DNA from 2 places in the Youngimonas ophiurae (nom. illeg.) genome. Region 2 is predicted to be linked to the other one. Evidence: riboswitches for the same ligand, from Rfam matches in the RefSeq annotation. Region 2 holds a riboswitch; the other holds the start of a gene.
The links. A riboswitch is a leader RNA that binds a small molecule or an ion and turns the genes downstream of it on or off. The one in region 2 is predicted to bind cobalamin.
Positions count from the first base shown of each region.

Region 1: another riboswitch for cobalamin. It lies ahead of ACP15O_RS14665 (TonB-dependent receptor plug domain-containing protein); the one in region 2 lies ahead of ACP15O_RS00470 (DUF1636 family protein).

Region 1 covers NZ_JBNAGJ010000007.1:56,816-72,697, forward strand. Annotated here, with positions in the region: gene ACP15O_RS14630 (aspartate/glutamate racemase family protein) at 1-479, opposite strand, end outside; gene ACP15O_RS14635 (ABC transporter permease) at 485-1,321, opposite strand; gene ACP15O_RS14640 (ABC transporter permease) at 1,325-2,179, opposite strand; gene ACP15O_RS14645 (ABC transporter substrate-binding protein) at 2,256-3,521, opposite strand; gene ACP15O_RS14650 (ABC transporter ATP-binding protein) at 3,570-4,544, opposite strand; gene ACP15O_RS14655 (GntR family transcriptional regulator) at 4,795-5,478, shown strand; gene ACP15O_RS14660 (GNAT family N-acetyltransferase) at 5,475-6,299, shown strand; cobalamin riboswitch at 6,365-6,581, shown strand; gene ACP15O_RS14665 (TonB-dependent receptor plug domain-containing protein) at 6,716-8,524, shown strand; gene ACP15O_RS14670 (ABC transporter substrate-binding protein) at 8,535-9,350, shown strand; gene ACP15O_RS14675 (FecCD family ABC transporter permease) at 9,347-10,330, shown strand; gene ACP15O_RS14680 (ABC transporter ATP-binding protein) at 10,327-11,085, shown strand; gene ACP15O_RS14685 (adenosylcobinamide amidohydrolase) at 11,082-11,756, shown strand; gene ACP15O_RS14690 (PAS domain-containing sensor histidine kinase) at 11,826-13,154, shown strand; gene ACP15O_RS14695 (NADH-quinone oxidoreductase subunit B family protein) at 13,151-14,143, shown strand; gene ACP15O_RS14700 (nickel-dependent hydrogenase large subunit) at 14,140-15,567, shown strand; gene hypF (carbamoyltransferase HypF) at 15,567-15,882, shown strand, end outside.
Region 2 covers NZ_JBNAGJ010000001.1:78,645-94,526, reverse strand. Annotated here, with positions in the region: gene ACP15O_RS00505 (VWA domain-containing protein) at 1-1,180, shown strand, start outside; gene ACP15O_RS00500 (cyclic nucleotide-binding domain-containing protein) at 1,218-1,940, opposite strand; gene ACP15O_RS00495 (adenylate/guanylate cyclase domain-containing protein) at 2,041-3,330, opposite strand; gene ACP15O_RS00490 (Tm-1-like ATP-binding domain-containing protein) at 3,451-4,686, opposite strand; gene ACP15O_RS00485 (aldehyde dehydrogenase family protein) at 4,699-6,186, opposite strand; gene ACP15O_RS00480 (IclR family transcriptional regulator) at 6,342-7,193, shown strand; gene ACP15O_RS00475 (aminotransferase class III-fold pyridoxal phosphate-dependent enzyme) at 7,190-8,542, shown strand; cobalamin riboswitch at 8,605-8,839, shown strand; gene ACP15O_RS00470 (DUF1636 family protein) at 8,937-9,332, shown strand; gene cobW (cobalamin biosynthesis protein CobW) at 9,325-10,359, shown strand; gene cobN (cobaltochelatase subunit CobN) at 10,366-13,608, shown strand; gene cobG (precorrin-3B synthase) at 13,605-14,747, shown strand; gene ACP15O_RS00450 (precorrin-8X methylmutase) at 14,748-15,377, shown strand; gene cobI (precorrin-2 C(20)-methyltransferase) at 15,380-15,882, shown strand, end outside.

The DNA of each region.
Region 1 (15,882 bases), on a different contig from region 2:
AGAACGGATAGGACGTGGGGCCCGCCATCCTCGACCTCTAGCACGGGCAGCCCGCTGGGCCGCACGCCCGCGCAATGATCGGCAAAGCCGTAGCGGCGAATATTCCCTTCGATCACCGGCACGGAAACGGACAGGGTGGTGACAACGCCAAAGCTCTGGCCGCGCAGCAGCGCCATGTGAAAGGCCGCCTGGCCAATGCCGATCACTGGACAATGCGCGGCGGCGCGGGCCTGCGCCAGCCCGGTGTCGTCAAAACAGGCGATGACGATCGCATCCACGGCCTCGTCCCGTGCGCGCGGCAACAAAGACAGCACCCCCGGCAGCGCGTCATCCCCATCCTGCGGCCCCTGAATGGCGGGCGGGCCGTCGCTATTCGTCCAGCCCAGGATCTGCGCCTGCGGCAGCACCTGCCGGGCCGAGGCCACCGCGCTATCGGTCATATGCGCCGAGGAATTTGGATTCAGAAAAAGCAGTTTCACCGGGCTTAGACCCCTTTGCCCGCATCCGAGCCCAGCCGCGCGCGCCGCCGCCCCGTGATCCACAGGCTGAGGATAAACCCGCCGATGATGACAAAGGAAAACAGCGTGGTCAGCGTCCCCAGCGCATAGATCACCGGGGTGGTGACGTTGGTTGTCATTCCGAAAATTTCAAGCGGCAGGGTGTTATAGCTGCCAGCGGTCAGCAGGGTGCGGGCGAACTCGTCATAGGACAGGGTAAAGCCGAACAGCGCCACCCCGATCAAAGAAGGCGCGATGATCGGCAGCACCACGAAACGGATCGTCTGCCAGGCGGTGGCGCCCTGGTCGCGGGCGGCCTCTTCGTAGGATTTGTCGAAACGGTTGAAGACGGCGAACATGATCAGCAGGCCAAAGGGCAGCGTCCAGGTCAGCTGCGCGCCGAATCCGGAACTGGCCCAATGCACCGGCCAGCCCAGCTGGCTAAAGATCAGCCCCACCCCCAGTGACACCAGGATCGACGGGATCACCAATGAGGCGATGATCAGGTAAAACACCACGCCCGACCCCGCAAAGCGTTTGCGAAAGGCCAGCCCGCCCATCACCGACACCACGACCGTGGTCACCATCACCATCAGCCCCAGCGCAAAGGATCTGCGGAACGAGCCCCAGATGTCCCCCACGGCCTGTTCCTCGAACAGATCAAAGAACCAGTGCAGCGACACCCCGCGCATGGGAAAGGTCAGGCCTCCGCCCGGCCCCTGGAAGCTGAGGATGCCGATGGTGATCGTCGGGCCGTACAGAAACAGAATGAACAGCGCGAAAAACGCGGTCAGCACATAGAAGGAACGAGGACGCTTTTCCATGGATCACAGCTCCTTACGGATGTCGACAAAGCGCAGCAGGATGCCGATCACGATCAGCACGGTCAGCAGCAGCACAACGGATGTCGCCGCGGCCGAGGGATATTGCAGCAGGGAAATATCGTTGGAAATCAGCCGGCCGACGTTGGCCTTCTGACTGCCGGACATGAAACGCACGGTGATGAAATCCCCCATCACCAGCGTCAGCACGAAAATGGTGCCGATCATGATCCCCGGTTTGGTCAGCGGCAGGATCACATGGGTCAGCGTTTGCCAGCCGCTGGCGCCATTGTCGCGGGCGGCCTCGATCAGGGAATGGTCAATCCGCATCATCGTGTTGAAAATCGGCACCACCATGAACAGCGTGTACAGGTGGACAAAGGCCAGAATGACTGAAAAATCCGAATAGAGCAGCCACTCGACCGGCTGATCCACCACGCCCCAGGATATCAGCGTCTGGTTGGCAATCCCGTTGCGCCCCAGAAACGGAATCCAGGAAATCATCCGAATGATATTCGACGTCCAGAACGGGATCGTGCACAGCAGAAACAGCGCGATCTGCACGCCCTGGCTGCGGATGTGAAAGGCCAGGTAATAGGCGACGGTAAACCCGATCAGAAAGGTCGCGGCCCAGGTGATCAGCGCGTATTTGAACGTGGCGAAGAAGACTTTGTAGGTGACGGGCGAGCCAAAGAGATACTGGTAATTCTCGAATGAGAAATCGGGAATGATGGAAAATTCCGTCGCCCGCCAGAAGCTGACCACGACAATCGTCAGGATCGGCAGGATCAAAAACCCCAGCAGGATCAGGCTAAGCGGGGCGGCTTGCAGCCAGCCCGAGAGGTGACGGTTTTTCAGCATAGGGGGCCTTTGCGCGCAGCGTCAGGAAAGGGGAGGATGAGAGGGCCGCGCCCCCTCATCCCAAGGTGTCACCGCATCACGATGCGATGAATTCGTTCCACTTGCGGACCATGTACTGGTTTTCGTCCATGACGGCGTTCCAGCAGGCCACGGCGCCCATCCGGTCATAGAACGAGCCGCCATCGCGGGTCTCGCCGGATTTGGCCAGCACGTCCCCGAAGGGGCTGGTGATGTCGCCGGTGGCCTCTTTGCCCTCGAACCAGAAACCCCATTCGTTTTCGGACATGTAGTTCTTCGAGGTCTCGGGCACGGCCGAGTAATAGCCCTGACGCATCAGGAACCCGCCGACCCAGCCGTCCAGATACCAGTTGATGTATTCATAGGCGGCCTCCAGCTCCAGGCCGGACAGGTTGGCCGACAGGCCGATGCCGCCGCCCCAGCTGCGGTAGCCCTCTTTCAGAGGCTGATAGACGCAGGGGATGCCGCGCGATTTGACGGCGGTGATGGCGGGTGACCACATGGATTGGATCACCACCTCGCCCGAGGCCATCAGGTTCACGCTTTCGTCGAAGGTTTTCCAGAAGGCGCGGAACTGGCCGTTTTTCTTGGCTTCGGTGAAGATGCCGATGGTCTTGTCGATTTCCTCGCGGGTCATGTTGCCCTTGTCGGCATATTGGATTTCGCCCATTGCCTCGCAGACCATGGCCATGTCCATGATCCCGATCGAGCTGATGTCCAGAATCGAGGCCTTGCCCTTGAATTCGGGGTTCAGCAGCTCGGCCCAGGTGTCGATCGGGCGGCCGATCAGATCAGGGCGGATGCCCAGCGTGTCGGCGTTATAGATGGTGGGGATCAGGGTCATCCAGCCGGTTTCCTCGGACGCGAACTTGTTCGAGCCGGGGCCTTCGACAAAGCCGACGCTATGGGGCGCGGTGCCCTGGGCGATGGTGGATTCGGGGGTCAGCTTGCCCGATTTGAAAATGCCGACGATCTTGTCGTAATTCTTGATCTTGCTGGTATCCATCGCCTGCAAGTTGCCGGTGGGCCAGACTTTTTTGCAGATCCAGTATTCGATGTCGGCAATGTCAAAGCTGCCAGGCTGGGTGGCGGCGCGCTGTGTCACGCTGTCCGAATCCAGGGCGGTCATTTCCAGGGTAAAGCCCAGGTCCTCTTTGACCTTCTGAGCGACCTCGTTCAGGTTCGAAACCCCGGTGCCGAACTGGCGCAGGGTGACGTCCTTGATGTTTTGCGCCCACAGCATCGGCGCGGGCAGCGCGGTGGCAGCCAGCGCGGCGCCCCCGGATTTCAGCAGTGAGCGGCGCGTGTATCCTACTTTGGCCATCTTCATCCTCTTTTCATGTTGGTCTGTGTTGGATCGGTGGGGTGGCTCTCAGGCCAGGAGGCGGTGCAGCCGCCCCTCGTCCCAGGTCAGCGCAATCGCGTCGCCCGGATTTTTTGGTGTTGCGAAAAAGGTGGTTTCGGGGACCAGCGCCAGAACCTCTTCGCCCGATTGGGTGGTTGAGGTCAGGGCCACATGCGCCCCCTGATATTCCACCGCCGTCACGGTGGCGGGCAGGCCGGTCTGGCCCAACCGCACGTCATCGGCGCGCAGGGCCACCTTTTGCCCATCCAGCGAGATCACGTTATGCCCGCCCATGAAACGCGCCACGAATTCGGTGCGCGGCGCGGTCCAGACATCGCGCGCCGGCCCGGCCTGTTCGATCACGGCGTTATTCATCACGACGATTTCATCGGCCAGTGCCAGGGCCTCGTCCTGGCCGTGGGTGACGTGAATAAAGGTGATGCCCAGCTCGCGTTGCAGGCGTTTCAGCTCGGCCCGCATCCGGATGCGCAGGAACGGATCCAGCGCCGAAAGGGGCTCGTCCAGCAGCAGCACCTTGGGTTTGGTCACCAGCGCGCGGGCCAGCGCCACGCGTTGCTGCTGCCCGCCGGACAGCTGATCGGGCAGGCGATCGGCAAATTGGGTCATGTCCACCAGCGCCAGCATCTCATCGGCGGCCTTGTGCCGGGTGGGTTTGTCCACGCCCTTCATGCGCAGGGAAAAGGCCACGTTGTCGCGGACGTTCAGATGCGGGAACAGCGCGTAATTCTGAAACATCATCGCGGTGCCACGCTGGGCGGGGGGCAGGGCGGAAATATCCTGACCGTCCAGCAGGATCGCCCCGTCCGAGACCGCCTCGTGCCCGGCAATCATCCGCAGCGTTGTGGATTTTCCGCAGCCCGAGGGGCCCAGCAGGCACACATAGCTGCCCTTGTGAAACACATGGCTGACGTCACGCACGGCCAGCGTGTCCCCATAGCGTTTCGTCAAATGAACCAGTTCCAGATCCTGTCCCGAGCGCATCGCTCACCCCTTGTCGGCGTTTCGTTGGGGTCATGCTGCGGGGGCTGTGGGGGCGGGGCAAAGCTCTGACAGGGGTTTTGCCATGCGCAAACACGCGATGCCCGAGATTTCAGCGCTTGCCGATCAAGTGCGCACAAATAGTAATCCAATATTGTATACAATAATGTCGCCGCCGCTGCGAATTGATCCCACACTTGAGAATCACCGCCCAAGACGGGAAACTCGGCGAACGAAAGGGCACAGCAACAGAATGCAGCAGGCGCGAAAAAAAGACTCTGGCAGCGGTTTCGTTGCCGAAAATCTGGCGCGGGCGATCCATGAACATCGCCTGGCACCAGGGATGAAGCTGAACGAGGATGAAGTCGGCGAGATTTACGGCGTCAGCCGGACGGTTGTCCGCGCGGCGTTGCAGCAATTGTCCCATGAACGGCTGATTGATCTGCGGCGCAACCGCGGGGCCTTTGTGGCGCAGCCCACCGTCAAGGAAGCGCGCGAAGTCTTCGAGGCGCGCTCTTTGCTTGAGCCGCGCACCGCCCATTCCGCGGCCGAGCGGATCACCGAAACCGATCTGGCCAATCTGCAACGCCACATAGATGACGAACACGCCGCCTTGCAGCAGGGCGATACCGGGCGCGCGCTGCATCTGTCGGGACTGTTTCATATCGAGATCGCCCGCATTGCCGATCAGGACACGATTGCCGATTTCGTGGCGCAGCTGGTGTCGCGGTCCTCGTTGATTATTGCGCTGTATTGGCAGCGCCGCGCTGCGCTGTGCGAAAGCCACGCGCATGATGCGCTGTTGCGCGCTCTGGCCGATCATGACGGTCCGCTGGCCGAAGAGCTGATGAAAAACCACCTGCTGGACTTGTTGACATCGCTGGACCTGCGGGCGATCAGCTCGGCGCCGCAATCGCTGAGGGACGCGCTGCAATGATCCTGAAAACGGCCTCGGCGGGGGATGTGGCCCGGATGCTGGACTGGGCATCCAAAGAGGGTTGGAATCCGGGCCATGAGGATGCAGAGGCCTTTTATGCCTCTGACCCCGAAGGGTTTTTCCTGGCCGAGGTCGATGGGCGCATGGTGGCCGCGATTTCGGTTGTGATCCATTCGGACAGCTTTGCCTTTCTGGGGCTGTATATCTGTCACCCACAGTTTCGCGGGCAGGGGATCGGGCTGGCATTGTGGCGGCACGCGCTGGCCCATGCGGGGGATCGGACCGTGGGGCTGGATGGCGTGGCCGAGCAGCAGGCGAATTATGCCCGTTCAGGGTTTCGGCACGCTGGCGCGACGATGCGCTATCGGGGACGTCTGAAGCCGCTGGCGCATCCGGACATCCGCGCACTGGATGCGCGGGACGATCTGTCTGAGCTGGATCTGGCAGCGAACGGGTTTGCGCGCCCAAGGTTCCTAAGGCCCTGGCTGACGCAGGCCGAGACGCGCAAAACCGTGGTGTTGCAGCGCGGCAAGGTTGCAGGGTTCGCCACCGCGCGTTTGTGCCGCGATGGGGGGAAACTGGGCCCGGTTGTGGCCGAAACCGCAGCAGATGCCTGGGCCCTGATGCAAGCGGCGGCGCTGTCGGTCGGAGTGGCGGATGTAACGATCGACGTGCCGGGCGCGCAGGCCGGGTTTCAGGCCAGGCTTGAAGCCGCCGGGTTCCGTTCGGGCTTTGCCACGGCCAGAATGTATCGCGGCCCGGCCCCCGCGGCTGCGGCGCCGCAGACGCTGTTCGGGGTGGCCACGCTGGAGCTGGGATAGCCCGGCGCAGGCTGCCGGGCTCTGCGCTGCGGCAAACTTATCATTTACAAAGAAATCGGGAACGATTATCCGACCTCTGCTTCGGTCCGACTGGTACGCCAGCGGATAATAGGGAATGCGGTGAGCGGGCAAGAGCAGCCCGCAACTCCGCAACTGCCCCCGCAACTGTGAGCGGCGAGCGAAGCCGGAACATGCCACTGACGCGCAGAAAATGCGCGCTGGGAAGGCCCGGCCAAGCTGAGACCCGCAAGTCAGGAGACCTGCCGAGGCGATCACCCGGTCCAAGCGCGGGGCGCGTTTCGGACAACGGACCTTCCGTTTGTGGTGACGACACTCACCGTCTGCGGAGGGAGCATCCCTTCAGGACATTCATAGCATATGCGGGCCCGACTGCCCGCGCCAAAGGGGATGATGGGATGACCAAGACCGCTCTTTTGACTGGTGTCGCGCTGACCGCGCTGGCCACGGCACCGGCCTTTGCCCAGGATGATCTGGATCTGGGCGATATCACAGTTTCTGCCAACTATGACGAAACCGCTGTCGAACGCTCGGGCACCACTGTTGAAATCGTCACCGAGGACGATCTGAACACCGCGCCCGACACCCGCCTGTCGGGGCTGCTGACCGGGCTGCCGGGGGTGACGGCCTCGTCGAACGGGGGGCTGGGCACCTCGACCAACCTGCGGATCCGGGGGCTGGGCGGCGCCTATGTGCCGGTTCTGCTGGATGGCATTGATATTTCGGATCCGGCCAGCAGCGGCAACGGATTCGACTGGGGCGGGCTGACCGGCGCGAACCTGTCGCGGGTTGAGGTTCTGAAAGGCTCGCAATCGGCGCGCTATGGCGTCAGCGCCGTCGGCGGCGTGGTGAACCTGGACAGCTGGACCCCGGCGCAGGACGGCGTGTCGGGCCAGGCCAGCCTGGAATATGGCGCGTATAACACCCGCCGCGGGGCGCTGGCCCTGGGGTTGCGCGATGGCCGGACGGAACTGTCGCTGGGCCTGAGCCATGTGAAAACCGACGGGTTCTCGGCCAATGCCGCAGGCACCGAGGATGACGGCTATGAGCAGACCCTGATCAACCTGCGCGGCGTCTACCACCTGAGCGACACCGCCAGTGTCGGTGTCTCGGCCTTCTATCTGGATGCCAATGGCGAGTTCGACGAATGGTCGGGCGATGGCGCGCTGCCCTATGACGAGATCAACGAACGCGAGGCCAAAGGCATCCGTCTGTTCACCGATTTCATGACCGGCGCGGTTACGCACAGCCTGTCCTACAGCTATTTTGAAACCGACCGGCTTAGCAGCTCGAACGGGTGGGCGACGCCGTTCAACGGCGAGCGCAAGAAGCTGGAATATGCCGCCAGCTTCGATCTGGGTGCGGCCGTGGCCATGCATGTCGGTGCCGACCAGACCCGCGAAGAGGCCGGCGGCGCCACCAGCAAGATCACTGGCATCTTCGCCGAGGCCGTCTACACCCCCACCGACACGCTGGATATCGTGGCCTCGCTGCGTCATGACGATACCGCCGATTTCTCGGATAAGACCACGGGGCGCGTGGCGCTGGCCTGGCGCATTCAAGAAGACCTGATTCTGCGGGCCCAGGCGGCCACCGGCTATAAACCGCCCAGCCTGTACCAGCTGACCTCGGTCTATGGCGATCCGACCTTCCAGCCCGAAGAATCCACCAGCTTTGAGCTGGGGATCGAGAAGCGCTTTGGCGGCGATGCCTTCGTCCGCGCGACCCTGTTCCGGACGGACATCGACGGGCAGGTGTATTGGGATTACGGCTCGGTCCGGTGCGGCAGCGGCTTTGGCTGCTACGAGGTGCAGGACTTCACCGCCAAGGGGCTGGAACTGTCCGGGCAGGTTGCCCTGTCCGACACGATCGACCTGGTGGGCAGCTACACCCTGACCGACACCGCCGATGGCAGCGGCGCGCAGGCGCTGCGCGTGCCCAAGCATGACATCGAGATCGGCCTGAACGCGCAACTGGGGGCCAGCACCTTTGGCGGCATCAGCCTGAACCACGTTGCCGACCGGACGGACACCATCGGCGCCGTGCCGGATTATACCGTTGTGAATGCCTTTGTTTCGCACCGAATTTCCGACCGGGCCGAGGCCTACCTGCGGATCGAGAACCTGACCGACGAAAACTACGAAACCGCTGCGGGCTATAGCACTTCGGGCCGCGCGGTGTATATCGGGGTTCGTGGGACTTATTAAGATCATAACCTTGGCTGCCGCGCTGGTGTTTTCTGGCGCGGCAGCCTTTGCCGATACGGTGCCGCGCCGTGTCGTTTCGATGAATCTGTGCACCGATCAGCTGGCGATGCTGATCGCGGACCCGGCGCAGATCACGTCGCTTTCCTATCTGTCCACCGATCCGCGCAGCAGTGCGATGCACCGACGCGCGCGGGATTTCCCGCAAAACCGGGGCCTGGCCGAGGAAATCTATCTGCAAGATCCCGATCTGATCCTGGCCGGGCGCTATACGGGGCGGGCGACGGTTGGTATGTTGCAGCGTCTGGGCAAACGGGTTGAGATGTTCCTGCCGGCCTACTCCCTGGAAGACGTACGCGCGCGTATGTTGCAGATGGGCCGCGCCCTGGGCCAAGAGCCCCGCGCCCAGGCCATGGTGGCCAAATTCGATGCCGATCTACAGGCCCTGCGCGAGGACGTGCAGAACCGGCCTCTGGCGGCGCTCTATTACGCGAATGGCTATACGACCGGGGATAAAACGCTGGCTGGGCAGATCCTGCTGGCCGCCGGGTTCGAAAATGCCACCACCCGCGCGGGCCAGAGCCACGCGGGCAATCTGCCGCTTGAGGTGCTGGTGATGCTGCAACCCGATGCCATCGTGACTGGCGCGAAATACCCCGGTCAGTCCCGGTCCGAGGCGATTTTGGAACACCCCGTTATCCGCGCTATCCAGCAGGGCCGCGAAACCGCCAGCGTTGCCGACAGTGATTGGCTGTGCGGCACGCCTTTCGTGCTGCGGGCGATTTCGGATCTGGTGGCGCTGCGGCATCAGGTAGGGCGCGCAAAATGACCCGGTTGATGCTGTTCCTGTCCGTCTGTGTGGCGGTGTTGTTTGTGGCCTCTTTGGTGTTGGGGCCGGCGGGGATGCCGGTGCTGGACAGCCTGTCCGCCTTGTTTGTGCAGGATGAGGGCCCGCTGAGCATGGTGATGCGCGAAATCCGCCTGCCACGCGCGCTGTTGGGCCTGATGATCGGCATATCTCTGGGGATGGCCGGGGCCGGGATGCAGGGGTATCTGCGCAATCCGCTGGCCGATCCTGGGCTGATCGGAGTGTCGGCCTCGGCGGCGCTGGGGGCGGTTCTGGCGATTCATACCGGGCTGTCCGCCGCTTTCGTTCTGGGGCTGCCCATCGCCGCGCTGGCCGGAGCGCTATCCGCCGTTTTTCTGGTGCTGGCGCTGGCTGGCCCGCAGGGGGGGGCGCTGACCCTGATCCTGGCGGGGATCGCGATTTCTTCGCTGGCGGCGGCGCTTAGCTCTTTGGTGCTGAACCTGTCGCCAAACCCGTTTGCCGCCAATGAGATTGTGTTCTGGATGATGGGCTCGCTGGCGGATCGGTCTATGACGCATGTCTGGCTGGCGCTGCCGCTGATGCTGGTGGGCTGGGGGTTGCTGGCCACGTTGCCGCGCGGGCTTGAGGCCCTGACCCTGGGCGAGGACGCGGCGCAGGCGATGGGGGTAAACCTGACGCGCCTGCGGCTGAAGCTTGTGATTGGCACGGCGGCTGCAATCGGCGCGGCCACCGCTGTGGCTGGCGCGATTGGTTTTGTCGGGCTGGTGGTGCCGCATATTCTGCGGCCCTATGTGGGCTCGCGGCCGGGGCGGCTTCTGTGGGCCTCGGCCTTGGGCGGGGCGGCGATGGTGTTGGCTGCGGACATCGTGGTGCGGCTGGTGCTGCCCACCCAGGATCTGAAACTGGGCGTGCTGACTGCGCTGGTCGGGGCCCCGCTGTTCCTGCATCTGATCTATAAAACCCGGAGGGCGGGGATATGAGCCTGCTGCGTCTGCGCGACCTCTCGGTCACCCTGCGGGGGCGTATGGTTTTCGGCGGCATTGATCTGTTGATCCGGCCGGGCGAGGTGGTCGGCCTGATCGGTCCCAATGGGGCGGGCAAGACCACGCTGATGCGGGCGGCGCTGGGGCTGGTGCCGTTTTCGGGCGACAGCTCGCTTGCGGATATGGCGCCGCGCGCCCGCGCCCGGCACGCCGCCTGGATGCCGCAAACCCACGAGATCGCCTGGCCCGTTGAGGTGGAAACACTGGTGGCGCTGGGGCGGATTCCCCATCTGGGCGTGGGCCAGCCCATCGGGCCCAAAGATCAAGAGGCCGTGGACCGGGCGCTGAATCAGATGGGGCTACAAACCCTTCGGCACCGTACGGCGACCCGCCTGTCCGGAGGCGAGCAAACCCGCGCCCTGATCGCCCGCACCCTGGCGCAGGAAACGCCTCTGGTGCTGGCGGACGAGCCCATCGCAGGGCTGGACCCGGCGCATCAGATCTCGACCATGCAGTGTTTTCAGCAGGTGGCGGCGCAGGGCAAATCCGTGATGGTCTCGATTCATGATCTGGGGCTTGCGGTGCGCCATTGCACGCGTCTGGTGCTGCTGTCGGGCGGGCGGCTGGTGGCCGATGGCGCGCCCACACAGGTGCTGACGGCGCAGAACCTGCGCAGCGAATTCGGAATTTCCGCGCATTTCATGGACACGCCGGACGGGCCGGTTTTCCAACCGCTGGAGGTGCTGCGGTGACGCTGACGATTGAGCGCCCCTGGGTCACGTTCGATCTGGGCCGCGAAATGCAGGTGCTGAGCTGGGCCATCAACCGGCCCGGTCTGGTGCGCGCGCGCCGTATCCTGTGGCGCGAGGTGCGCAATGCCGATCTGCCCCCCGATTTGGATGTGGTTGACTGGCTGGATCAGGAACTGAGCCAGCGGCAGGCGCAGGATGCTGTGTGCTTTCTGACCTCGCGTAATGTGCAGGCGGTGACGCAGGCGCAGGTGCAGATCGGATCGGTTTGCGCTTATGCGGTGGCCACGGTGGGCCTGTCCAATGCGGAACGTGTGGGGACGCGGTTCACCCGAGCGCCCGGCACCTGGGGAACGATCAATGTGGCGGTGCGGCTGGACGTCGGGCTGACGCAGACGGCCCTGCTCGAGTCCGTCAGCATCGCGACACAGGCGCGCACGGCGGCGGTGATGGATCTGGGGCTGGAGCTGCCGACGGGGCGCGCCACCGGGACGGGGACAGATTGTATCGCGGTGGCGGCGCAGACGGGCGCGCAGGCCTATGCGGGCCTGCATACCGAGATCGGGCACGCGTTGGGGCAGGCGGTTTATGACGCGGTTTCGCAAGGCGCGCGGGAATGGAAATCCTCGCCGGGGGCCGAGGCCGCAGGGCTGAGCTTCTCAGGCGCGGGATGATCGGGCGGGCTGTCTGGCTCTTTCGTTTTCGCGCCCCCAGCGCTATCGTTCGGGCAGGAGACGCAAAACATGCAACAAAAACCAGAGCATATCCTAGGCCAGGGGGGCGAGCTGAACGATGCCGTTTGGCTGGATGTGCTTGAGGCCGTGGATAAAACCTATGCCGATCTGGTCGAATATCAGGAAAAGCTGGAGACGCGGAACAACGAGCTTCAGGCTCTGCGCCGGTTTCTGGGCTCGATTCTGGCCTCGATCAGCGATTACCTGGTGGTTGTGGAACGCGACGGGCAGATCAGCAACGCCAGCGCCAGTTTCTGCAAGGCGGTGGGGCTGGAACGCGCGCTGCTGGACGGGCATGGCGTGGCCGAATTCTTTGACGGGGCCGAGCGCGACAAGCTGATGAGCGCCATGCGCGATGCGATCCAGCGCCGCGAAGAGGCCACGGTCGAGGCGCTGCTGACCACGCCCGCCGGGCGCGACCCGGTGGAATTTCGGATCGCGCCGCGGCTGGATCGACGCCGCAAGGGGATTGGCGCGGTTCTGACGGGCCGCCCGCTGGGCGAGCTGCGCCGCGCCTATTCCGAGCTGGAGGAAAGCCACCACCAGCTGAAGGAAACCCAATCGCAGCTGGTGCGAAATGAAAAACTGGCCTCGCTGGGCCGTCTGCTGGCCGGGGTCGCGCATGAGCTGAACAACCCGATCAGCTTTGTCTATGCCAACACCCATTCGCTGGAAAAATACGCCAGCCGGTTCGAAACCTATTTCGAACGCGTGCAGGCCGGCGCGTCTCGGGATGAGCTGATCGCGCTGAGGGCCGAACTGAAGCTGGACCGCGCGGTCACCAATCTGCGCGATGCGGTGCAGGGCGCGCGCGACGGGGCCGAGCGGGTGCGCGATATTGTCGAGGATCTGCGGCGGCTCTCGGCCGAGGGCTCGGGCGAGATGCTGAGCTTCGATCTGGTCGAATGCGCCCGCGTGGCCGCCAATTGGGTCAGACGCGGCAGCAAGACGGCGCTTACCCTGAATTTCCAAGGACCCGCCGTCGTAATGGCCATCGGCCGCCCCGGTCATATCCAACAAGTGCTGATGAACCTGGTGCAGAACGCCGTGGATGCGATGGCCGGGCAGGACGATCCAACGATCACGTTCCAGGCCGGATACGAGGGCGACACGGCCTTTCTGGGGCTGCGCGACAACGGTCCCGGCATTCCGGCAGAGATCGCGCAGACGATCTTTGATCCGTTTTTCACCACCAAGGACGTGGGGCAGGGCACCGGGCTGGGCCTGTCGATCTCGCATAAGATCGTCGAGGAGCACGGCGGGACGCTGGCCCTGTGCGAACAGATCACCGATGGCGCCTGTTTTCGGATCACATTGAAACGCGGGGATGACGGATGAATATCCTGTGGCTGCAATCGGCCGGGTGCGGGGGCTGCACGATGTCCCTGCTGTGCGCCGAAGACCCGAACCTGATGGACTTGCTGGCGGGCGCGGGGCTGGAGTTTCTCTGGCATCCCAGCCTTAGCGAGGCCTCGGGCGATGAGGTGCGCCGCCTGCTGCACGCGATCGAGACCGGCGCGCAGGCTCTGGACATTCTGTGTATCGAAGGCGCAATCGCCCGAGGCCCGCGCGGGACGGGGAAATACCACATTCTGGCGGGCACCGGGCGGTCCATGCTGGACTGGGTGCAGTCCCTGTCGGCCAGGGCGCAGCATGTGATCGCCGTGGGCACCTGCGCCACCTTTGGCGGGGTGACAACCGCGGGGGAAAACCCCTCGGATGCGGTGGGCGTGCAATATGACGGCTCGCATAAGGGCGGGGTTTTGCCTGCGGGGTTCACCTCGCGTAGCGGGCTGCCGGTGATCAATGTGGCGGGCTGCCCGACGCATCCGGACTGGGTGACGGAAACGCTGATGCTGCTGGCCTCGGGGGCGATGGGGGCGCAGGATCTGGACGGGTTCGCGCGGCCTCGGTTCTATGCGGATCATCTGGTGCATCACGGCTGCCCGAAGAACGAGTTCTACGAATACAAGGCCAGCGCCACCGAACTGTCCGAGATTGGCTGCATGATGGAGCACCTGGGCTGTATCGGCACGCAGGCCGTGGGCGATTGCAACATCCGGTCCTGGAATGGCGAGGGCAGCTGCACGCGTGCCGGATACCCCTGTATCAACTGCACCGCCCCCGAATTCGAAGAGCCCGGACACGGCTTTACCGTTACGCCGAAATTCGCCGGGATCCCGGTGGGGCTGCCCTCGGATATGCCCAAAGCCTGGTTCATGGCGCTGGCCAGCCTGTCCAAGGCCGCCACGCCCGAACGTATCGGCACCAACGCCACGTCGGACCGGATCACCGTGCCGCCCAGCCTGAAGAAACCCAAACCATGAGCGAAACCTCTTTGTTGGTTGGCCCATTCAACCGTGTCGAAGGCGATCTGGAAATCCGGCTTGAAATTGAAAACGGGCGGGTCGCGGCGGCCTATGCCAATTCGCCTTTGTATCGGGGCTTTGAGCGGATGATGCCGGGCAAAGACCCGATGGATGCGCTGACGATCACGCCTCGGATTTGCGGTATCTGTTCGATCAGCCAGTCGATGGCGGCGGCGCTGGCGCTGGCGGATGCGGCGGGGACAGAGCCGGCACCGGAAGGCGCCCGCGTGGCGGCGCTGTTGCACGCGGTGGAAAACGTCTCAGACCATCTGACCCATTTCAACCTGTTCTTCATGCCCGATTTTGCGCGCGCGGGATATGCCGGACGCCCCTGGCACGCGCGCGCCGTGGCCCGGTTCACCGCAATCGAGGGCAGCGCCCTGCGCGCCGCAACCGAGGCGCGGGCCAGGCTGCTGCATATCGTGGGGATGCTGGGCGGCAAGTGGCCGCATACCCTGGCGATTCAGCCCGGCGGTGTCACCCGCGCGGTATCAGCGCGCGATAAGGTGCGGATCGCGGCCAGCCTGGCGGGTTTTCGGCGCTATCTGGAGGGGGTTTTGCTGGGCGCTCCGGTCGAAGAATTCGCCGCGCTAAGCACGGTCTCGGATCTGGCGCAGTGGCGGCGCGGGGATGTGGGGCTGTTTCTGGAAATCGCCGCCGATCTGGATCTGGCCCATTCGGGGCGCGGGTCGGGGCGCTATCTGTCGTTTGGGGCCTATCCGGGGCCCGATGGCACGGCCTTTGCGTCCGGTTTATGGGACGAGGATGCGCGCCCGCTTGAAACCGCGCAGATCACCGAAGACCTAAGCCACGCCTGGATGCTGGGCGATACGGCGCATCCCAAAGACGGCCAGACACGCCCCGATGAGGACATGCGCGATGCGGCCTATAGCTGGTGCAAGGCCCCGCGTCTGGCAGGGCAGAGCTATGAAACCGGGGCTTTGGCGCGGCAGGTGCTGGATGGGCATCCTCTGGCGCTGGCCCTGACGGCCGAGGGCGGGGTGCGGGCCCGTGTCATCGGCCGTCTGCTGGAACTGGCGCGCACGCAAATCTGGATGGAATCCCTGCTGAACCGCATCGACCCCGCGCAGCGTTTCATGGATAAATTCACCGTCCCCCGCGATGGCGAGGGCGAGGGGCTGGTCGAGGCCGCGCGGGGCGCTTTGGGCCATTGGCTGCGGATCGAGAACGGCAAGATCGCCCATTACCAGATCATCGCGCCGACCACATGGAATTTCAGCCCGCGCGATGCAACGGGCACCCCTGGTCCGGTCGAGGCCGCTTTGGTGGGCGCGCCTGTCCATGAAGGGGAGCAAACCCCGCTGAGCGTGCAGCATATCGTGCGCAGTTTTGACCCTTGTATGGTCTGCACGGTGCATTGATGCAGGCCCGGCAGATCAGGGTGCGCGGGCAGGTGCAGGGGGTGGGGTTTCGTCCTTTTGTCTGGCAGATGGCGCAGCGATTTGGCGTGCAGGGGCGCGTTCTGAATGACCCCGAAGGCGTGCTGATCTATGCGATGGCTGCGGATTTGCAGCCCTTTTTGGATGCCTTGCACACTCAGGCCCCGCCTTTGGCGCGCGTTGACGGGCTGGAGCAATCCGACTGGCCCGATGCTCAGGCGGATGGATTCGCGATTGCCGCTTCAGAAGGGGCGGGGGCGGAGACGCGGGTTACTCCGGATGCGGCCACATGCCCGG
Region 2 (15,882 bases):
GCGCAAGGCCCTGGCCACATACCCCCGCGAGGGCACCAGCACAGCCGAGGCCAGCCTGATCGACGCCGCCGACAAACTGCAAGATCAAGAGGGCAGCCGCGCGATCGTGCTGATCACCGACGCGGACAGCGATTATCATGGGGAGTTGCCGCAAAAACTGGCCGCCTCGGGCGCGCGGATTTACGTGATCAAGGTCAGCTCGGGCGGGATGTGGCAGGATCCGACCACCGCGCAACATGCTGCGGCCTTCTGGGCGGGGGCGACGGGCGGCGAGGTCTGGCCCGTGCTGCGCAGCGAGGATATTTCGACCGGGTACGCCCGTGTCGCGGCCCGCCTGCTGGGCCCCAAATCTTACCGGATCGCGGCCAGCGCGCAGCCGGTCAGCCTTGAGCCCGGACGTCTGCGCGTGCTGGAAACGGCCCGCGCGCAGAACGATGACCCGGCCGCGCGCCCTGCTGCCATGCTGATTATCTTCGACGCTTCGGGCAGTATGCTCAGACGGCTGGACGGACGCCGCCGGATCGAGATCGCGCGCGACTCGGTCAGCGCTTTTCTGGCCGGTTTGTCCGCCCAAAGCCCCAAAGAGCAGCCCCTGTCCGTGGGCTTGCGCGTGTTTGGCGGCCCACCTGAATCCTGCCAGACCCGCCTGGCCGTCGCCCCCTCTGCCGATCTGAGCCAGACAGAGGCCCAGGTGCAGCTGATCCGTCCACAGAACAAGGCAAAAACCGCCATTGGCGCCTCGCTCAGGGCGGCGCGGCAGGATCTGGCCAATTGGACAGGCCCCGCCAGCATCCTGCTGATCACCGATGGCGAAGAAACCTGCGAGGGCGACCCGCTGGCGGAAATTCAGGCCCTGCGTGCAGCGGGTATCGACACGCAGGTGGATGTGGTCAGCTTTGCTCTGGACCCTGAAATTGACCGCGCCACGTTCCACAGCTGGGCGCAGGCCGGTGGCGGTATCTTTATCGAGGCCGACTCGGGCGCGGATCTGCTGGCAGCGCTGCGCGAGACCCGCAAGCTGGGATTCGCGCTGTATCAGAAGGGAAAACTGATCAGCCGGGGGCAAGCCGGCGGGGCGGAAATCCCGCTGAAACCGGGCTGGTACGAAGTGCTGTTCGATGGCGCCGAAATCCCTGTGCCGGTTCAGATTTTACCGGGCCAGGAAACCGTGATCGACTGAGCCTGCTTCTGCAAGGCCACATGTTCAAGGCACATGTTCAGGACACAAGTCGGGCCTCGGACTGCCGTTTCGCTGGCGGCACCGGCGCGTGGCTGTGCGGCCAGCTGCGCGCCAATTTGTGGCTCATGTCCTTGTTGAACATCGCCGAAACCGCATTCGCCAAAGGCAAGGACCGATCCATCATCCGATACAGCCGCGCGCGATCCCAGCGCACATACTGCGCCCCCGCCCCCAACAGAACCGAGGCGCTGGCAACGGCCCCGCGCCCCTGAACGAAGGAAATCTCGCATAGGAACTGCTGCGGCTGAATGCGTATTCTCTGCCCCGAGCGGCTGAGGAAGACCGGGCCCTTTTGCACGAAATACAGCGCTTCGGGCTCAAACCCCTGGTGGCACAGCTCTTGGGGGGCTTCGGTTTCGTGCCAGGTGGCGCAACGCATGATCCGCCGGAACTGGCCCGGCGTCAGGGTTGGGAAATGCCCATACAGCTCTTTATAGTCGTGCGACATGCCGATCGTCGAACGATCCATGACCGACCGCAGAATCGAGTAGACATTCGCGATCGCAATGCAGGTGCTGGCATAGATCGCATCCCACAAGGGCGTGTCCGCGATGGTGAAATAATACAGCAGATAGCACCCGGTTCCGGCCAGCAGAAAGGTCCGCAGCAACAGCCCTTCGCGCATCAACAGGCCGATCACATAGAACAGCAGCGCGCCATTGGCGAAAAGAGACGGAGAAAGAGCGATTTCAGTCGGCATCGGTGCAATCTTTTTATCAGATGGTTAAGATTGTCCGATCCCCGGATCCGAAAACAAGTCGGGAATGCCTTACCTGCCCCCGGCGCAGATTCCACCAGACCTAGGGGCGCAGCGTCCAGATTGCGACCTCGCCCAACCCCTTGAGCGTCAGCATCCGCGGGCCCTCGACTTGCAGCGCCCTTCCGGCCAGCGCCCGAGTCTGCCCGGACAGTTGCACACTGTTCCGAGGGGCCGTCGCCTGAAGTCTCTGGGCCAGATTGACCGTGCCGCCCCAGATATCGTAATGCGGCCGCGTGCGCCCCATGACCCCGGCAATCACCGGGCCGGAATGCACGCCCACCCGCACACCCAGATCCAGCCCTTCGCGATGTGCGAAATCCCGAACCGCACGCACGATTTCAGCCCCCAGCTGACACAGGGCGGCCGCATGGTCCGGATTGGCCTGACTGACCCCCGCAACCGCAAGATAGCCATCCCCCAGCGATTTGATCTTCTCTGCGCCATGCGCCTGGGTCAGCCGGTCAAATTCGCCAAACAGCACGTCCAGCATCCGCACCAGAGCAGCAGGAGTCTGGGTGTCCGCCAGCTTGGAGAACCCCTCCAGATCCGCGAACAGAACGCTGGCCTGCGGAACATGATCCACGATGGTCTGCGCGTCCTTTTCTTTCAGCCGATCAATGACATGATCGGGATAGACCGCCCGCATCAGGCGATCGACCTGCTGCTTTTCCCGCCCCAGGGCCATGTTGGCCCGCCGCAATTGCCGATGAGCTGAACGGAACAGGAAATACAGCAGGCATGTGACCGCAGCAAAGGCGATCCCCTCGACCAGACCCAGCGGTTTTTTCCACGGGCTGTGGAACAGATACCCCTGCGGGTTCACTGCGGATCGGGCGGACTCGAGACTGACCAGCGGCAGGATTTCATCCAGCATGGCCAGTCCAACAACCCCGATCAGGCACAGCCAGAACCACGGGACAGACCGACGCGGCCCGAACACGACAACCGCCGCACAGGGCACCACCAGAAAGGCCAGAACATCGCCTTCGCGCGTGCCATTGAGCAGCACAAAGAACCCCATCAGCGACAGATAAGCCGGCACAAAGATGCGAAACAGCGCCTCGACCGAACGCAGCCGCCAGAACGCCAGAAGGGACAGCAGCTCGACCCCGATGATCACCCCGTCGAAAATTTTCAGAAAATCCGAGCGTTCAGGCACCAGAAAATAACTGAGCGAGACACAGAATGTCGCCAGCACCACCACCACCGACATCGCTTTGAGATCGCGCAGATGCACCGGATCGTGTGGCACCTGCCCCAGCGTGATCAGATCGCTTAATCGAGCCCGCCTGCGCGGAGCTGTCTTCGTCGCCCGTGTCAACCCCGTCATCCAAATCTGCGGATGATACGGCGTAACCTCGGCCAAACCACCCTTTACAAAGAAGATTTCAAATGCCGGGCAGAGTGGATCAACACGTCAGACGAGGCAAGGGGTTTGTCCGCAACACAGCTAAGGGCGCGGAACAATCCCCTCGGCCACCCAGCGATCAAACTGCGCCAGAACGGCCTGCGAAAACGCGGGATCGTTGATATGTGCCTTCAGCGAAATCAGCTGCGTCGAGGGCGGGCAGGCCTGCGTCATTTCCTGCACGAACGCCTGCAACCCCTCGGGATGGCACAGCGCGGCACCGGGCGCGTCCAGGGCGTGGGTGCCGCCCGTGGGCAGAAAAAACACCGATGGGCCCTGGGCCTGCGCCAACCGCCTGGCCAGCGCCTGGGCCACTTTGCGCCGCCCCCCCGCATCCAGAACCACCGAGGTCAGCAGCCGGTTGTGCGCGTGGCTCTCCAGTTGTTCCAGCGCGGCGGGCATCGGCTGCCATCCGGGCAGATCCACCAGATCATAGCCCCCCGCAGACACCATCTGCGGCACCCCCGCCCGCCCTGCCGCCGTCAGCCGCGTTTTACCCGCATGAAGCGCCGAGCCATGGATGAAATTCCCTACCTCTTGTGTGGCGAAATCCATCACACAGGCAAACGCCCCCTGCGCGGCCAGATTTTCGAACGCCCGCCCGCCCATCCCGGTGGCGTGGAACACGGCAACCTCATAACCGCGCGCCTCTAATGCGGGTTTCAGCGGCACCATGTATGTCAGAAAGGACTTACCGAAAGAGGTCATGCCGATCAGCGGACGCGTGGCATCGCGCCGCTGAACCGCACGGGCAGCCCCCAGAACGGCCCCCGCCGCCTGCGAGAGAGACGCCTTGCACAGCGAATTCAGCCCATACAGCCCGCCGGCCCACAGGATCATCTGAATATCCGCCGCCAGGCGCTCGGCCGGGATCAGCGGCGAAAAAGAGACCGTCGAGACCACGTATTTCGGCACGCCCAAAGGCACCGCGTTGCACACATCCAGCGCCAGATCGGTGCCCATCGTGCCCCCCAGAACCAGCACCCCGTCAAACGCCCCTTCGGCATACAGGTGCGCCGTCAGCTGGGCCGCGCCCCGCGCCATGATCTGCATGGCAGAATTTTCATCCCCCCCGCCAATGGCCTGCGCGATCGAGCCCCCCGCCGCCTCGGCCACCTGATGTTTCGAATACTCCACAGGCTGAGCAGGATCGCCCAGAACGCTGACATCCATTGCCACAACGCGCCCGCCCTGCGTTCGGATCACCTCGGCGATATAGCGCAGCTCGTCCTCTTTGGTGTCATAGGTTCCCACGATCAGAATTGTACGCTCAGCCATCCTGCGCCCCCCCTACAGCTTAATCCAGGCGGATTTCAAATTCAGAAATTTATCGAATGCGTGCAAAGACTTATCATACCCATTCCCCGATTGCTTCATACCGCCCAGCGGCACTGTCAGGTCCGAGCCCCCATAGGTATTCACATGTACCAGCCCCGATTTCACCCGGCGAATCATCCGGTGCGCGCGCGACAGATCCGCCGTCCAGATGCCCGCCGCCAACCCGTAATCGGTGGCATTCGCGATCTCGATGGCCTCGTCCTCATCCTCGAAGGCGATCACTGCCAGAACCGGGCCGAACACCTCTTGCTGGGCCAGAGGATCGCTGGCCTGCACCCCGGTGATGATGGTCGGAGCCATGAAATACCCGCCCGTGTCCTGCAAAATCCGCTGACCGCCGGTGACGACCTGACGGCCGGCGGCGCGGGCGTCCTCCACGAAGCGCAGATTTTGCCGCAACTGCCCTTCGGAGTTCACCGCGCCCGCATCCGAGCGCATGTCCAGCGGATCGCCCACGATCATCGCCTCGGCCAGCTGAGTCAGACGCAAGACAAACGCATCGTGAATGCTGCGCTGCACCAGCAGCCGCGTGCCCGCAATACACACCTGCCCCGCGTTGCGGAACGCCCCGTTGACGGCGGCTTTGGCGGCCTCTTCCAGATCAGGTGCATCGGCGAAAACGATGTTGGGGGATTTGCCGCCCAGCTCCAGATAGACCCGCTTGAGGTTTGATTTCGCGGCATTTTCCAACAGACGCCGCCCCACCCCGCCGGACCCGGTGAACACGATCACGTCAATATCATAAGACAGAGACATCGCCTGACCGACCTGCGCGCCGGGGCCGGTAACCACATTCAGAACGCCCGCAGGCAGGCCCGCTTGCAGGGCCAGTTCGGCCAGACGCACCAAGCTTAACGAGGCTGTCTCGGCCGGTTTCAGCACCACCGTATTCCCCGCCGCCAAGGCCGGCGCCAGTTTCCACGCAGCGATCATCAGCGGAAAATTCCACGGGACAATCGCGCCAACAACGCCCACGGGTTCGCGATGTATCAGGCCCAGAGCACCGGGCGCGGTGGGGGCGATCTGCCCGTAAATTTTATCAATCGCCTCAGCGTAATAGCGGATTGTCTGCACCGCGCTCAGCGGTTCGGCCTTGAGCGCCATGCCGATCTCGGTGCCGTTATTGCGCACCCCCAGAACGGCCAGTTCCAGCGCGTTCTGTTCAATCAGATCGGCCCAGCGTAGCAGGATCGCCTTGCGCGTGGCGGGGGGCAGATCCGCCCAGCGGCCATCGTCAAAAGCCCGGCGCGCGGCCTGAATCGCGGCCTCGGCATCGGCGGGGCCTCCGCGAGCCATCGTCGTCAGCACCGTCCCATCCAGAGGCGAGACCACCTCCATCACCGCACCATCGAGCGACGGGCAAAGCGCCCCGTCAATCACGTGCTGCGCGGGCGGAACAGGGGCATCCCGCAGCGCGTCGATTTTGGATTGGTCCAGCATGGTCACCTCGTTTCAGCCTTGTGCAGATCGCAATCGGAATGGGCCGCAGCACATATTGCCGGGCCTGGCAGATGCTTTGGCCCACCCAAAGGTTCATTATGTGAACCAGTGGTTTCATTTATTCTTGCGCAGCGATTTCTTTTCTGTCAACATCCGTGACAGATAAACCCGCAAATTCTGCCGAACGGAGCCCGCCACCCTTGGGAACGATCACCAAAGCCCTTGAGTTAATGAACTTTTTCTCACGCCATAAGCCCGAGATCGGATTAACCGATTTCGTTCGGCTGGCCGGGCGGGACAAGGCCACCGTGCATCGGCATCTGACGGAATTGCTGGAAAACGGCTATCTTGAGCAGCACCCTCAGACCCGCGCCTATCGTTTGGGGCCGGCGATTCTCAGGCTGTCGGGCGTGCGCGAGGCAACGCATCCGGTGCGCTCGGTTCTGCGGCCGATTGTGACGCAGATCGCCCAATCGGTGGGCGAGCTGACCCATGTTTCCCTGTTGCAGGGCCAGACGCTTTCGCCCGTCTACCACGCCGACCCGCAGGTTCACGCCACGCAGGTTGCCTTTGACGAGGCCGAAACCCTGCCGCTGCACGCCACCGCATCGGGCATTGCAACTTTGGCCTATTCGGACGCGTCATTTGTATCTGAGATTCTATCACAGGATCTGCGCGACATCACCGGGCAGACCATCACAGACCCGCAGGCGATCCGCGATCTGCTGCACCAGACACGGCAAAACGGTTTCAGCGCATTGGGCAAGGCCTTTGATCTTGAGGTCACCTCGGTTGCGGCCCCGCTGTTCGGCCCCGAGGGCAACGTGATCGGCGCGGTTTCGATCGCCATTCCGAACCTGCGCGAAAGCCCTGAAAAACAAACAGAAATATGCCAACACCTGGCCCATGCCCAGGCCTGGATCACTGGCTCTCTGGGCGGTGTCTCTCCGCCTATGTATCGCAACATCCGGTCAGACCATGACCCCGCCCCCAAGAGGCCCACATGAAAGATTCCAACTTCCTGAAGGAAAAGAACGCCCGCACCATCTGGCACCCGATGGCCCATCCCGCCGACAGCCAGGCCAACCCGCCCGATATCATCGTGGGCGGCGACGGGGTGACAATCACCGATGTGGACGGACACCGCACCGTGGACGCCGTGGGCGGGCTGTGGAACGTGAACCTTGGGTTTTCCTGCGCGCCGATCAAACAGGCCATCGCGGAACAACTGGAACGGCTGCCCTATTACTCGATCTTCCGGGGCACCACGAACGACCAGGTGATCGAACTGGGCGAGATGCTGGCCGATTTCTTTGCCCCCGACGGGATGAGCCGGGCGTTCTTTACCTCGGGCGGGTCGGATTCAGTAGAGGTGGCGCTGCGTCTGGCCCGCCAATATCACAAGCTGCGCGGGGATGCCGGGCGGGTCAAAACCCTGTCGCTGAAAAAGGGCTATCATGGCACCCATACCTTTGGTGCCTCGGTCAATGGCAACGCCAATTTCCGCACGCAATACGAACCCCTGCTGCCCGGCTGTTATCACATCCCGGCCCCCTATACCTATCGCAACCCGTTCAACGAATCCGATCCGGCCCGGCTGGCGCAGCTGTGTCTGGCCGCGCTGGAGGACGAGATCGCCTTTCAGGGGGCAGGCACCATTGCCGCGATGATCATGGAGCCAATCCTGGGCGCGGGCGGGGTGATTCCACCGCATGAAAGCTTCATGCCCGGTGTGCGGGCGCTGTGTGACAAACACGGGATCCTGCTGATCTCGGATGAGGTGATCACCGGCTTTGGCCGCACCGGCAGCTGGAGCGGCGCGCGGCACTGGGGCGTGCAGCCTGACCTGATGTGCACCGCCAAAGCCATCACCAACGGGTATTTCCCCTTCGGTGCGGTGATGATCTCCGATCAGGTGGCCGAGGTGTTTGAATCCGATCGCTCGGCGGCTGGGTCTATCGGGTCGGGCTATACCTATTCGGGCCATCCCGTGGGGGCCGCCGCTGCCATCGCCTGCCTGCACGAAACCCAGCGCCTGAACGTCAAGGATAACGCCGCCCTGCGCGGTCAGGAACTGTTCGACGGGCTGAATGCGCTGAAAGACAAGCATGACGCCATCGGAGACGTCCGGGGCGGCCACGGTCTGATGCTGGCGCTGGAACTGGTCAGTGATCGCAGCACCAAGGCCGCCATTGACAAACCCCTGATCGGACAGGTCCACCGCGTGACCTATGAAAACGGTGCCATGGTCCGGGTGTCGGGGAACAATATCATCCTGTCTCCTCCGTTGATCCTGTCCTCGGACAACGTGCAGACCATCCTGATGGCATTGGACAAAGGGCTGGCCGCGCTTTGATACCCGCCCTTGTTTAATCCCCGTCCCCGCCCGTAGCGCTTGACAATCCCTGCGGACTTGCCGCAGTAACACCCTGTGTTGGTTCCTGTCTCAGGACAGGCGAAGAGGGAATGCGATACGCCGATATGGCCCCGTCAGGGCCCCGGCCAAGCGCAGCCGCCCCCGCGACCGTGACCGGAAAGGTTGCCTGACCACTGGCCTCTGATTGGGCCGGGAAGGTGGGTAAACCGCTGGGATGTTTGAAAAAACGCCCCTGAATCCGCAAGCCGGGAGACCTGCCAGCACAGGATGTAACGGGCGAACGGGGTGTTTCGCGACCGGCTGATGGTCTGCCGTTCGCACGCGCATTCCCTGCTGGCCTTCCCCCTTTTGCCACAACGAAAGTGAGGGAAGGATGACTCAGGTCACCGTCACCGTCTGCATCACCTGCCGCCGCGCAGGGCAGGATGCCGATGCCCCCGATTCTCAGGATGAACGGGCCGAACGGCCCGGCGCGCGACTGCTGTCCGCGCTGGCCGATTCTGATCTGCCGGCGGGTGTCGCTCTGCGTCCGGTTCAGTGCCTGTCGGCCTGCGCCCGCGGATGCGCCATGGTGATCGAGGGCGGCGCAGAGCGCTGGACTTATCTCTATGGCGATCTCAACCCCGACACGCATGTCCGGCAAATTCTGGACGGGATCGCGGCCTATGCGGCCAGCGCGGACGGTCTGGTTCCCTGGCGCGCCCGCCCCGAGGTTTTCCGCAAACAATCCATCGCCCGCATTCCCCCCAAAGAGGCCCCCCATGTCTGATCTGGTCAAAATCCCCGTCACCGTCATCACCGGATTTCTGGGGGCTGGTAAAACCACTCTGATCCGCCATCTGATGGCCCATAACCAGGGCAAACGCCTGGCCGTTCTGGTGAATGAGTTCGGCACGGCGGGCGTGGATGGCAATATCCTGAAAACCTGCGCGGATGAAAACTGCCCTGCGGAAAACATTGTCGAGCTGGCAAACGGCTGCATCTGCTGCACTGTGGCCGATGATTTCATCCCCACGATCGAGGCCCTGATGGCCCTGCCCGAAACGCCCGATCACATCCTGATCGAGACCTCTGGGCTGGCGCTGCCCAAACCCTTGCTCAAGGCCTTTGACTGGCCCGCGATCCGCTCGCGTATCACGGTGGACGGGGTCGTGGCCCTGGCCGATGCCGAGGCCGTCGCGCGCGGGCTGTTTGCCTCGGATCCCGGTGCCGTTCAGGCCCAGCGCGAGGCCGATGACAGCCTGGATCATGACACCCCCCTGTCCGAGGTCTTCGAGGATCAGATCGCCTGCGCCGACATCGTGCTGCTGTCCAAGGCCGATCTGGCCGGGGTCTCCGGCATTGCTGCCGCCCGGCAGGTCATCGACGCCAGAACGCCGCGCAAACTGCCGGTTCTGCCGATGGCCGAGGGCGTGATCGACCCGCGCATCGTTCTGGGCATTGGTGCCGCCGCCGAGGACGATCTGGATGCCCGCCCCAGCCATCATGACGGGCATCACGATCACGAGCACGACGATTTCGACAGCATCGTGCTTGAAACCGCGGAATTCGCCGATCAGGACATGTTGGAGGCCGCCGTCCTGCGCCTGGCGCAAGAGCAGAACATCCTGCGGGTCAAGGGCTATGTCGCCATTCAGGGGAAACCGATGCGCCTGTTGGTTCAGGCCGTCGGAGAACGAATCCGCAGCCAGTACGACCGCCCCTGGGGCTCTGCCCCACGCCAAAGCCAGCTGGTGGTCATCGCCGAGCACGACAATATCGACGCCGCCGCCATTCGCGCCGTTCTGGAAGGCTGATCCTGAATGCACGTCGTCTTTCGCGAAAGCCACGGGCTCGATCAGAGCGCCCTGCCGCAGGATTTGGGCCACAGCCCTGCGGACATGGTGGTGCTGTCCTTTTCGGACAGCGACCTGGGCGCTTTCGCGGCGGGGTGGCGGCAGGGGGGCGGGGCTTTGCCCAGCCTGCGCCTGGCCAATCTGGTGGCGCTGAAACACCCGCTGTCCGTGGACACCTATGCCGAACAGACCCTGCACGGCGCCAAGGCCATTCTGGTGCGTCTGATCGGTGGCGAAAGCTATTGGCCCTATGGGCTGGCCACGGTGCAGGATCTGGCGCGCAGGCGGGGCATTGCCTTGGCCATTCTGCCCGCCGACGGCCGCCCCGATCCCCGCCTAGAGCAGCTCTCGACCGTTCCGGAACAAACGCTTGGACAGTTGCAAACCCTGTGCGACACGGGCGGAGCCCTGGCCGCGCGTGCGGCGCTGACGCTCTTGGCGCGCAGCGCGGGGCTGCCCGCCCCCGATGCCCCCAAGGCTACCGCGTTCCCTCAGGCCGGGGTCTATTTGCCCAAGCACGGCCCCTGCCCGGCCCCTGCTCCGGACGGACGGCCACGGGCGCTGATCTCATTCTATCGGACCTACCTGACGGCGGCGGATACCGGCCCGGTTGACGCGCTGATCCATGCGTTCGAAACCCAAGGCTTTCAGACCATCGGCCTGTTTGCCGCCAGCCTGAAAGGCCCCGCTGCGCCGCAGGTCGCGCAGCTGATCGCCGATTATCGCCCCGCCCTGATCGTGAATGCCACCGCCTTTTCCGCCAAAGGCCCCGCAGGTCAGCCCTCGCCTCTGGAGGCAGCCGACGGCCCGGTGTTTCAGGTCGCTCTGTCCACATCCCGCCGCAAGGACTGGGCCGGGTCCGAACGCGGGCTTTCTCCGGCGGACCTGGCCATGCATGTGGTCCTGCCCGAGGTGGACGGGCGCATTTTCGCCGGTGTCGCCAGTTTCAAACAGCCCGAGAAACGTGACCCGGATCTGGAGTACAGCCGGTTTGCCCACAGGCCCGACCCCGCGCGCATCGCCGCCATTGCGCAGCACGCCGCCGCCTGGCACCGGCTGCGCAAACGGCCAAATACGCGTAAAAAACTGGCGCTGATCCTGTCCACCTATCCGGGCAAAACCTATCAGATGGCGCACGCGGTGGGGCTGGATACGCTGGGCTCGGCTCCGGTGATCATGCGCGCGCTGGCCCAGCAGGGCTATGATCTGCACCAGATTCCAGACCTGTCGCAACGCCTGCAAACCGCGCGCCTGCGCTGGCCCATGGCCGATTACCTGGCAGCCCTGTTGCGCCTGCCCGTAAGTTTGCAAAACGATCTGACCGCCTGCTGGGGCAGCCCGGAAAACGACCCTGCCGTGCACGAGGGCGCCTTTGAGTTCGTAGCGCTCAGGGCTGGGAACGCCCTGATTGCGCTTCAGCCCGAGCGCGGCGCGCAGGCCACACGCGCGGACGAGTACCACGACCTGAGCCGCACCCCGCGCCACGGCTATGTTGCCTTTTATCTGTGGCTACACGGGCAAAGCGACGCGCTGATCCATCTGGGCGCGCATGGCACATTAGAGTGGCTGCCCGGCAAATCCGTCGCCCTGTCGGAAACCTGCTGGCCCGAAGCGCTGACCGGCGCGATGCCAGTGATCTACCCCTTTATCGTGAATGACCCCGGCGAGGCCGCCCAGGCCAAACGCCGGATCGGCGCGGTCACGCTGGGCCATGTGCCGCCGCCTCTGGCGCATTCGAACCTGCCGCGCGATCTGGCCCATCTTGAAACTCTGCTGGATGAATATTCCACGGCCGACGGGCTGGATCCGGCCCGCCGGGACCGTCTGATCGCGGATATCCGCGCCGAGGCCCAGGGACGCGGTGTCGAGACCGATCTGGGCCTGCCCGAACAGGCCTCGGCCGCCGAGGCCATCCCCCGCATTGATCGTTTTGTCTGTGATCTCAAGGAAAGCCAGTTCGGCGAAGGCCTGCATGTGTTCGGCACCGGCCCGCACGGACAGGCCGAACTGACCGGCCTGCAACAGGCCCTTTCGGGGCGGTTCGTCCCGGCCGGGCCGTCCGGATCCCCCTATCGCGGGCGCAGCGATGTGCTGCCGACGGGGCGGAACCTTTTTACCACCGATCCGCGCGCCGTGCCCTCGCGGGCGGCCCATGCGCAGGGGATCAAACTGGCCGAGGAACTGCTGCGCAAACACCTGCAAGACCACGGCGACTGGCCCAAGGGGCTGGTGATTGATCTGTGGGGCTCGGCCACGATGCGCACCGCCGGCGAGGAATTTGCCATGGCGCTGCACCTGGCCGGGCTGGCGCCGCGCTGGGATACGCAATCGGACCGGCTGAACGGGTTCGAAATTCTGCCGCTTGCCCTGCTGAACCGGCCCCGGATCGACGTCACCCTGCGCGTGTCGGGCCTGTTTCGCGATGTGTTCCCCGGACTGGCGCAGATGTTTGAAACCGCCGCCGCGCAATTGGCGAAACGCGACGAGGAAACCGCCGATAACCCCTACAGCCTGCGCAGCCCACGGGTGTTTGGCCCTGCTCCGGGGCGCTATGGGCTGGGCATGGGCGCGCATCTGGACAGCTACTCTCGGGACAGTCGCGCCGCCGCGGGCGAGGCCTGGCTGAATGCCTCGGATCATGCGATTTCCGCAACCGGCCAGATCACCCCCGCCCGCCCGGAACTGGAGACCCGGCTGCGCGGCGCAGACAGTTTCGTGCACCTTCAGGATCTGCCGGAAACCGATCTTCTGATGGCGGCGGATTATGCCGCGCACGAGGCCGGATTTGCCGCCGCAATGGCCCGTATCGGTGCCCCGCCCCCCGCGCTGTATCATCTGGATGCCACCCGTCCGGACACCCCGCGCGCGCGCGCGCTGCCAGAAGAGATCGCCCGCGTGGTGCGCGCCCGTGCCGCCAATCCAGACTGGGTGGACAGCATGATGGCGCACGGGTTTCGCGGCGCAGCCGAGATGGCCGCCACGCTGGATCACATGGCCGCTTTTGCCCATCTGGCAGGGGCAGTGCCCGCCCATCTGTTCGATCTTTATTTTCAGGCGACACTTGCGCGCGAGGATGTCACCGCCTTCCTGCACCGCACGAACCCGCAGGCGCTAAGCGCCCTGCGCGATCGGTTTCAGGCCCTGCTGGAATCGGGGCTGTGGCAGACCCGCCGCAACGCCATCCTTGCCCGATTGGAAACCCTGCCATGACCGCGCCCAAGATATACGGCTGGTGCCCCGGCGCGTTGCGCCCCATGGTCTCGGGGGATGGGCTGGTGGTGCGTATCCGCGCCCCGCTGGGACGGCTGAAGCCAGATCAGACCGCCGGAATCGCCGCCCTGTCTCTGCGTCACGGAAACGGGCTGATTGATCTGTCCGCGCGCGCAAATCTGCAACTCCGCGGCATCCAGAAGGCCGAATATACGCCTCTGATCAACGGGTTAAAACGCCTTGGCCTGATTGATGCCGATATCCGGCGCGAAAGCCGCCGCAACCTGATGATCGCCCCGTTCTGGCGCAGGCAGGACGATACCTATCGCGTGGCCAGATCTCTTGCTCAGGCTCTGGCCCGGCCCGACGCGCCGGATCTGCCCGGAAAATTCGGGTTCGCCGTGGATTGCGGCCCGGCCCCCGTGCTGTGTGCCAGCCCGGCCGATATCCGGATCGAGCGCGCGGCCACAGGTTTGATCTGCCGCGCCGACGGGATGGAGATGGGCCTGCAAACAGACGCCGGATCGGCCGCGCAGGTGGCCCTGGATCTGGCAGACTGGTTCCTGAAAACGGGCGGGGCCCGCGCTGGACGAGGCCGCATGGCCCAGCATCTGGCCACCACCGCCCTGCCCAAACGGCATGACATCCCGCGCCTCGCTGCCGCGACGCCTCCGGGGCCGGGGGTGGGCACACATGGTGCGCTCGTTGCTCTGGAATTCGGGCAGATCCACGCCCAGACCCTGGCCGCGCTGGCACCTTTGGGCCCGATACGTCTGACACCCTGGCGGATGCTGCTGCTGGAACAGGCGCACAGGCTGCCCGCTCATCCCCAGCTGATCACCCATCCGCACGATCCGCGCCTGTCTATCAGCGTCTGCACCGGAGCGCCCGGCTGCAAACAATCGCTGTCCGAAACCCGTGCTCTGGCGCGCAAACTGGCGGGCGTTCTGCCGCGTTATGCGTCCAGGCCGGTGCATATTTCCGGCTGCGCCAAAGGCTGCGCGCATCCGCAGCCCTGCGCGGTGACGCTGACCGCAACAGGGCCGGATCGCTTTGATCTGATCCGCAATGGCCGCGCGGCAGATGCCCCCGCCCGAACCGGCCTGCACCCCCACGACATTCTGAACGGAGAGCTGTGAATGCCTCATATCTATGAAACCAACGGCGCGGCGATTTATGCCGAAAGCTTTGCCACCATCCGGCACGAAGCCGATCTGGCCCGCTTTGACCGCGACGAGGAATCCGTGGTGGTGCGGATGATCCACGCGGCTGGCATGGTCGGGCTTGAGGAACATGTGCGTTTCTCGGATGGGATGGCGCATACCGCGCGGGCCGCGCTGGCAGAGGGCGCGCCTATCCTGTGCGATGCCTTCATGGTGGCCGAGGGCATCACCCGCCCCCGCCTGCCGGCCCGAAATCCCGTCATCTGCACCCTGCGCGACCCGCAGGTGCCTGACATGGCCCGCGCCATGGGCAACACCCGTTCGGCCGCCGCGCTGGAATTGTGGCGCCCGCATTTACAAGGCGCGCTGGTGGCCATCGGCAACGCGCCGACAGCCCTGTTTCACCTGCTGAACATGCTGGAAGATCCGGCCTGCCCGCGCCCCGCCGCGATCATTGGCTGCCCCGTCGGCTTTGTCGGCGCCGCCGAAAGCAAAGAGGCCCTGATACAGGCCCCGCCCTGCCCCGCGATGATCGTGCGCGGCCGTCTGGGCGGCTCGGCGATGACTGTGGCCGCTGTGAACGCTCTGGCAAGCTGGAAGGAATAATCATGGGCAAGGTTATCTGTGTGGGCCTCGGCCCCGGTGATCCCGATCTGATGAGCGTCAAGGCCCACCGGCTGATCTCGGGTGCCAGCCACGTCGCCTATTTCCGCAAAAAAGGCCGCGCGGGACGGGCCCGTAAAACAGTCGAGGGGCTGATAAACCCTGCGGCGACCGAATGGGCGATGGAATATCCCGTCACCACCGAGCTGCCCTTTGACTCGCCCGAATATACGCGGCTTCTGTCCGGGTTTTACGATGACTGGGCCACGCGTCTGGCGGATCTGTCCGCCGCACAAGACATTCTGGTTCTATGCGAGGGCGACCCGTTTTTCTTTGGCTCTTTCATGCACTTACACACGCGCCTTCAGGGCCGCGCACAGATCGAGATCATCCCCGGCATCACCGGCATGTCCGGTTGCTGGACAGCCACGGGCACGCCGATCACCTGGGGCGATGACGTGTTGACAGTTGCGATGGCCACGCTGCCCGAACAGGAACTGGCCCGCCA